2 regions of the Duganella sp. Leaf61 genome follow, and region 1 is predicted to be linked to the other one. Evidence: predicted binding sites of a transcription regulator. Region 1 holds the regulator's gene; the other holds the start of a gene.
The links. The regulator FNR, encoded in region 1, switches genes on or off when oxygen is low (the NO sensors DNR and NnrR bind a similar motif). The targets are predictions, from matches to a motif close to TTGATNNNNATCAA.

Region 1 (3,955 bases):
AAGTTCTACATCTTCGGCATGGTCTTGTGGCCTCAGGATTTCATTTACCTGGCGGTGCTCCTGATCATCAGCGCGTATTTGCTGTTCCTGGCCACCGCCGTGGCCGGGCGCGTGTGGTGCGGCTTCACCTGCCCGCAAACTGTTTATACCGAAATCTTCCTGTGGATCGAACGCCGCATCGAAGGCAAGCGCAGCGCGCGCATGCTGCTCGACCGCCAGCCCTGGTCCGCCGGCAAGCTCGGTAAAAAAACCGCCAAGCACCTGGCCTGGGGCGCGGTGGCGCTGTGGACCGGCTTTACCTTTGTTGGCTACTTCACGCCGATCCGCGAGCTGATTGTCGAGGTGCAGACCTTCGACTTCGGCCCGTGGGAATGGTTCTGGGTGCTGTTCTACGCCTTTGCCACGTACGGCAATGCCGGCTGGATGCGCGAGCAGGTGTGCAAGTACATGTGTCCGTACGCCCGCTTCCAGAGCTCGATGTTCGACCGCGATACGCTGATCATCACCTACGATGCCAGGCGCGGCGAACCGCGTGGTCCACTGGTGCCACGCCACAAGCAAACAGCCAGTACCGGCGGCGCCTGCATCGACTGCTCGATGTGCGTGCAGGTGTGCCCCACCGGCATCGACATTCGCAACGGCCTGCAATACGAGTGCATCGGCTGCGCCGCGTGCGTGGATGCCTGCAACGGCGTGATGGACAAGATCGATGCGCCGCGCGGCCTGATCCGCTACGCCACCGAACGCGCGCTCGACGAGCATTTAACGCCCACCGAAATCCGCCGCCGCACCTGGCGCCCCCGGGTGCGCATCTACACCGCCGTGCTGTGCCTGATCGTGGCCGGCGCCGGCGCCGCCCTGTACCTGCGCGTGCCACTGAAAATGGACGTGATCCGCGACCGTGGCGCCATGGGCCGCGAGGTGGAAGACGGCATGATCGAAAACGTCTATCGGCTGCAGATCATGAACACGACCGAGCGCGCCCACACGTATCGCATCAGCGTGTCCGGCATCGACACACTGGCCCTGGTCACGCCCGCTACCGTGCACCTGGACGCGACCGAAACGCGCGGCGTACCGATCCGCCTGCGCACCGCGCACGGCGCCGCACACAAGGGCTCGAACAAGATCGAAGTGGCGCTGACATCGGTGGATGATCCGGCGCTGCATGTGAAAGAAACAGCGGTCTTCATTGTGCCGCGCTAGGAGATCACCATGCACCATTTACACAGCACGGTCACGCCGTGGTACAAGCAGCGCTGGCCGTGGTTCCTGATGCTGGGCCCGGCCATCGTGGTGGCCGGCAGCGTGTTTACCGCCTGGCTGGCGTTTTCAACGCCCGACCCGGTGGTGGTTGGCGACTACTACAAGCAGGGCAAGGCCATCAACCAGGACCTGAGCCGCGACCGCGTGGCCAGCGCCATGGGCCTGTCGATGACGATCGGCTACGACGCCAATCGCGGCGCGCTGACGGGCCAGGTGCAACGCGCCAGCGGCGGCGGCATCACCGAGCGCCTGCGGCTGCGTCTCGCGCACGCGACCTTGCCCGACAAGGACATCGAAGCGACCGTGCTACCCGATGCGGCGGGCCGCTTCGAACTGCCACTGGCCATGCTCGAACGCAGCCGCTGGGTGGTGCTGGTGGAAGGCGAAAAACGCGACTGGCGCCTGGCCGGCGCGTGGACGTGGCCGAAGGAGCGCGGGGTAACCTTGGTGGCGGATGTGGCGCCTGTGCAGCAGCAGGCGCCGGCGCAATAGCCGCACAATAGGCGCCGGGGCACAGGCATGCCTCTGGCGCGCTATCAGTTCAACCGCAAGTCTGGGTACCGGCCGTAATCGCCTTGAGCGTTTGCGGCTGCAGCAGTTCGATTTCGCGGTTGCTTACCCGGACCAGTCCTTCTTTCTTGAACTTCGACAGCAGGCGGCTGATGCTTTCGATCGTCAGGCCCAGGTAGTTGCCGATCTCCTCGCGCGACATGCGCAGCTGGAACGCGTTGGGCGAGTAGCCGCGTGCTTCGTAGCGCGACGACAGGTTGACCAGGAAGGCGGCGAAACGCTGGGTGGCCTGCATATTGCCGAGCAAGAGCATCACGCTTTGCTCGCGCGTGATTTCCTGGCTCATCATGCGGTGGAAGTGGCGCAGCAGGGTCGGCATTTCGGCCAGCAGTTGCTGCAGGGTGGCGAACGGAATTTCGCACACTTCGCTGTCTTCCAGCGCCACCGCCGTGCAATGGTGCAGGTCGGTGCTGATGGCGTCCATGCCCAGCAGTTCGCCGGCCATCTGGAAGCCGGTGATCTGCTCCGCGCCTTCGCGGTTGACCTGGTAGGTTTTGAAGTGGCCGAGGCGGATCGCGTACAGGTTCTGGAACGGGTCGCCAATGCGGAACAAGGTATTGCCGCGCGCGACCTTGCGCCGGCGGCCGATGATCTGGTCGAGCCGGTCCATGTCTTCGTTGCCCAGTCCCATGGGCAAACACAGCTGGTGCATGCTGCACGTGGCGCAGCTGGCTTTGAGGATGTCGATTGTGGCGCCGGGCAGCACCAGCGATGGCAGGTCTTTGATCATGACCGCTAGTGTAGACCATGATGCGCCAGGATGGTGCGATGCCGCACTGCCACCATCGGGTATTCCGACGTGCATTTCACTTGCATTGTGCAAGCAAATGACCGGTGAAAATTCCGCCCGTCGCCACTTTCCCGCTGGCGAAGGATACGCTAGACTGGTCCTCGTTATTGCCGATTTCTCAACTTGAGCAGGAGAGATAAAGACCATGAATCTACGCCGCTGCGCCGTGCTGTACCTCGAACCCCGCGAAGAACTGGACATCGACTGGACCGCCTTGTTTGCCGGCACCAGCACCCTGGCGGCCAGCACCCGCTGGCTGGCGCTGGCGCCGCACCTGGACCGCGAGATCGAAGTCGATGCGGCCGACCTGGCAATGCTGGCCGATGTCGGTGCGTCGGTGTGGACCGCGCGCGACCAGGTCGTCGAACGCCATGGCGCGGCAGTCGTGGACCGGCTGCTCGCGCACGGCCTGCTGCTGGCCGAGGATCAGGGGCAGCAGCAAGAGCAGGCCACCGCGCAGGACGCCCTGCGCGAACGCGACGACACCTTGCGCACGCTGCACTGGCGGCCGCTGGCGGCGCTGGCGCACACGTTCTCGCGCTGGCACGACGTACGCAGCGACACCGGCATGGAGGCGCCCAGCTTCGAGGAACTGCTCGAACGCCACGGCAATCCGCCACCGCCGGTGCAGCAGGTGGCCAGCATCGGCGCGGCGGTGCCGCTGCCAGCGCCCGCCGGTTTCCTCGACGAGGTACTGCTGCGCCGCTACACGGGCCGCAACTACGACACCAGCGCCAGCCTGCCGCTGGCGGTGGCGGCGCGCCTGCTGCAACGCACATTCGGCGCCCAGGAACTGCGCCACATCGGCCCGCACGCTAACGTCCTGAAAAAGACCAGCCCGTCGGGCGGCGGCCTGCATCCGGTCGAAGCGTTCGTGCTGGTGCAACGGGTGGACGGCCTGGCGCCGGGCTTGTACCACTACCATCCGCTCGACAACACGCTGGTGCCGCTGCGCGCGACCACGCAGGACGAAGCGGCGGCGCTGGCGCTGCAAATGGTGGCGGACCAGTACTGGCTGGCCGGGGCGGCGATGCAGGTGGTGATGGTGGGACGGGTGGAGCGCTCGTTCTGGAAATACCGCAACCACCAGAAGGCGTACCGCGCAATATCGCTCGATGCCGGCCACCTGTCGCAGACGTTTTATCTGCTGGCCTCGGAAGCGGGCTTGCCGGCGTTTATCACCGCCGCCATCAACGACATCGATATCGAAACCATGCTGGGGCTGGACCATCTGCGCCACGCAGTGATTGCCGTGTGCGGTTGCGGCGTGGCCGCGACCGGCGCGCGCGAGATGGTGGAACTGCGCTACGGTGAAACCGGCCTCGGCCC
Region 2 (3,955 bases), on a different contig from region 1:
GAGCTGGGCCAGTTGCGATTCCACCTCCGGCACTGCGTGCACCTGGGCCAGCAGGCGCTGGTGACGCGCTTCGTACTCTTGCACGCGGGCGCCGATAGCGGCCACCCGGGCCTCGGCCTCGGTCTGCGCCACCTTGAGCTGCTGCAACATCGGGCTGTAGTTGCGGCCGGGATCGCTGGCAGCACGCAGCTTGCTTTCCTCAACCTTGCGCGCCTCCAGTTGCGCCACCAGGCGGCGGGCAGCGACGATGTCCGGGTGCAGCTCGGTAAATTGCAGCAGCATCGCATCGAGATTCTTGTTGAGCGCGGCGATCCGGCCGTCGAGCTCGGGATTGTCGATGCTGGCCGGATGGGGATCGACCGACAGGATGGGCTCGTCGCCGCTGATCTGGCCGGCGATGGCATTACGCGCCTGTTGTGCCTCCACCAGTTCGAGCCGGGCGGCGCTCAACTGGTCCGCAGCTTGCTGCAACTGGCTGCTGAAATCAGCGCCGCCGCGCGGCAGCAGGCCGGTGTGCTTGCGGCGAAATTCCATCACCGAATTTTCCGCCGCCACCAGTTTGTCTTCGTACGCCTTGATCTGGTCGTCGATGAATTGCACGGCCTTGCGGGTTTCGCTGGTTTTACCCTTGAGGCTGCCCTCGACAAAAATGGTTAGCAGCGACTGCACCACGTCGCGTACCAGGCGCGGATTGGAATTGCTGTAGGTAATCGTATAAATGTCGTAGTTGGCGGTGCCGCCGATGCGAATCTTGCCCATCAGTTCATCCAGCTGGCGCTGCTGTTCCCTGGGCGTGCGGGCATTGACGTCGAGATCGACCATGCGCATCACCCGTTCCACATTGGGCCGGCTAAGCAGGGTGCGGCTCATGATCGACACTTGCTGTTCCACGTTGGGCACGCTGGTCATGCCGGCCAGCAATGGTTTCAGGATGCTCTGGGTATCGACAAATACGCGCGCCGTGGTCTGGTAATCGTCGGGCAACAGGGCCACCTTGGTCCAGCCCAGTACGGCGACCAGCCACATCACCGACATCGCGGCCCAGCGGTACTTCCAGATCCCTTTGAGACTGGAGACGAGCTGGGTAATCAACTCCTCCATGATCGGATTCTCCAGTGGCTGCGGACAGGGAATTCGATTATAGGGGCCGGTTTCCAGTGATTTTTCCTAAGTCCGTCGCGCTTGAGGCACATCAAGCAGAGTTCGCCTGAATTCTCAATCATGGAAGCCGGACATCGACACGGGGGCGATCATGCTGGGCTATTTGAAGGTTGCGGGAGTATTCATATTGTTGGCGGCCCTGGCCGGCTGCGCCAACGCGCCATCGCTGTTGGAGCCGGAAGCGCCCGCCGCCCCGGTCGATTACCTGATCGGCGCCGGCGACGTGCTCAACATCAACGTCTGGCGCAACCCTGAAGTGTCGTTGAGCGTGCCGGTGCGGCCGGACGGCAAGATTACCACGCCGCTCGTGGAAGACTTGCAGGCCGCCGGCAAAACTTCCACCCAACTAGCCCGCGACATTGAAAAATCGCTGGAAAAATACATCCAGCAACCACTGGTGACAGTGATCGTCACCAGCTTCGTCGGCCCTTACGCCCAGCAGATCCGGGTGATCGGCCAGGCTGCGCGGCCCCAGGCATTGGCCTACCGGCAAGGCATGTCGCTGATGGACGTGCTGATCGCGGTCGGTGGCATTACCGATTTTGCGGCGGGAAACAAAGCCAACATCATCCGCACTGTCGATGGACAGCGGCTGGCGCTGCCGGTACGCCTGCATGATTTGCTGCGCAAAGGCGACATTTCAGCCAATGTCATGCTGTTGCCGGGCGACATATTGGTAATTCCGGAGGGCTGGTTCTAAAAAAGTTCCCACAATATTTTTTTTATTTGAGGGAACTTATTTGAAAGTAGCTCTGTCTGAATCCTGCATGAGCCCAGCGCCCCTGCCGGTGCTGGCCGGTAGACCAGACTGGAGCCCAAAGTGCACGATGACGACGCTATCATTTCTTTTGAAGCTGGAATGGACCTGCGCGACCTGGTGGTGGGAGAAGGCAAGGGCGAAGCCCTGCTCGACCATCAGCTGGACCAGCAAATATTTCATATTCGCATGGCCAACTCGGAAGGGCGGCGCGAAGCCGCCAGCTTGCTGCTGAAAAAAATGTATGGCTGGCGCGGTTACGCGGTGGAGCCCGGTACTACGCCGTCAGCGAACAAGATCACGCTATCTGCCGAAACCGGCGGTGAAACCGTGGGCACCATGTCTCTGTGCCTCGACAGCACCGAGATGGGCTTGCCTGCCGACGAAAACTACCGCGACAAGCTTGACGAACTGCGCGGCGAGCACCGGCGCCTGTGCGAACCGTCGCGGCTGGCCATTGACAAAGGCGTCTCCAAGCGCGTGTTCGCGGCGTTGATCCACATTTCCTACATCTATGCCCGCAACATCCACGGCTATACCGATTACGTGATCGAGGTTAATCCGCGCCACGTCATGTTTTACAAGCGCATGCTCGGTTTCCGCAACTTTGGCGGCCAGCGCGAATGCACCCGGGTGGGCGCGCCGGCAGTGCTGTTACGGCTCGAACTCGAATACATGGGCGAGCAAATCCGCAAATTCGGCGGCCAGATGGAAAAGCACGAGGCATCCGAGCGCTCGTTCTACCCCTATTTTTTCCCGCGCTGGGACGAGCCCGGCATCACCGGCCGCCTGATCGATGGAAAGACCTGACACGGCCGCAGCGACGCCGCCCCCACCACCAGCATGCACAGCAAGGCGATGCGTGGTACATCGACCAGGCTGTCGAACAAGCCCACGACCTGGAAGCCGGCCAGCGCTGCCAGCCAGGCCGCTGCCGCAAACTCGCGTTGCGCGAAAGCGCGAACCAGCAGTTCGGCGCCGGCGCCAAATGCCAGCACCAGGGCGGCCAGCAGCCCTGTCGCGCCCATCTCGAAATACAGGTTGAGCGCGAGATTCTTGATGTGCCAGGGAAGGTGGTGGCGATCGCTGGAAAAGAACCAGTAATCGTTAGCCTGGTTAAAGTCGCCATTGCGCAGCAGTTCGCGGTCATCGGGCAGCAGGCGCAAGCTGGCGCTGGTCACCTCGACCACCGCGTTTTGTCCCTCCACAGCCAACTCCAGCCGCACCGGCGCCGCGCGGCTGCCCAGCTTGCCGGCGTTGAAATTCATGGCCAGGCGCTGCCAGTCCGGGCCGGTGGCCCGCCGCTGCAGCGGCACGGCGATGCAATGGATCGGATACAGCAATTGCCGTTCGCACAGTCGCAGGTGCAGCAATGCCATCGGTGACGCGGTGCGCACGTCCGCCGACAGGTGGTACTCGCGCCCGGCGATGAGCGGCACGGTTTGCCAGATCCGCAGCAACTCGCCGTAGCCTGCCGCGTATCGGCCGGCGGAGAGCCGCAAGAAGCGGCTGCTGTGGAATCGGCTGTCATCAGGTTGGCCGCCATAAAAGCGATCGCAGTGGTAGCGGCCACCGCAACAGCCGCTAGCGTCGAGATGGTTGTTGTGAAACTGGTCTTCGAGAGTGCGCTCGTCGTGGATACGGCCACTCTTTGAGCAACCTCCGTCGATGTCGTTGCCGTAAGACCGACTTTGGCGAGTCGTCTCCTCGGGAAGCCCATCGTCCTCCTGTTTGACGTACCGGTAGCTTGGCGGGAGTTCCTGCCCGGGATTACGCCAGTAATAGGTCGCTGGAAATGTACCGAGTCCCATACCCAGCGCCGAGGTCGCGCCATCATCATCCATCATACCCAGCACATCGCGCCAGTGCTGACGGCGGTGGTCGAAGTCGGTGGCGGTAGTGGCAAAGCGCCGCTCGACGTAATAGCCGTCGTGAAAAGCCAGGGCCGCCGCCGTCACCAGCAAAACGGCGAGCGCAGCCGTAAGCCTGCGGGATCGGCCTGTCGCCGGTGCCGACGCCTGCCACCACCCGGCAGCC

Region 2: the regulator FNR is predicted to act here: its motif matches at 1,183-1,196, upstream of ASF04_RS19335 (XrtA system polysaccharide chain length determinant).

What each region holds. Positions count from the first base shown of each region.
Region 1 covers NZ_LMLM01000023.1:263,992-267,946, reverse strand. Annotated here, with positions in the region: gene ccoG (cytochrome c oxidase accessory protein CcoG) at 1-1,206, shown strand, start outside; gene ASF04_RS14200 (FixH family protein) at 1,216-1,758, shown strand; gene fnr (fumarate/nitrate reduction transcriptional regulator Fnr) at 1,808-2,566, opposite strand; gene ASF04_RS14190 (putative peptide maturation dehydrogenase) at 2,772-3,955, shown strand, end outside.
Region 2 covers NZ_LMLM01000029.1:286,557-290,511, forward strand. Annotated here, with positions in the region: gene ASF04_RS19335 (XrtA system polysaccharide chain length determinant) at 1-1,101, opposite strand, end outside; gene ASF04_RS19340 (XrtA/PEP-CTERM system exopolysaccharide export protein) at 1,253-1,861, shown strand; gene ASF04_RS19345 (hypothetical protein) at 2,021-2,728, shown strand; gene ASF04_RS19350 (O-antigen ligase) at 2,665-3,955, opposite strand, start outside.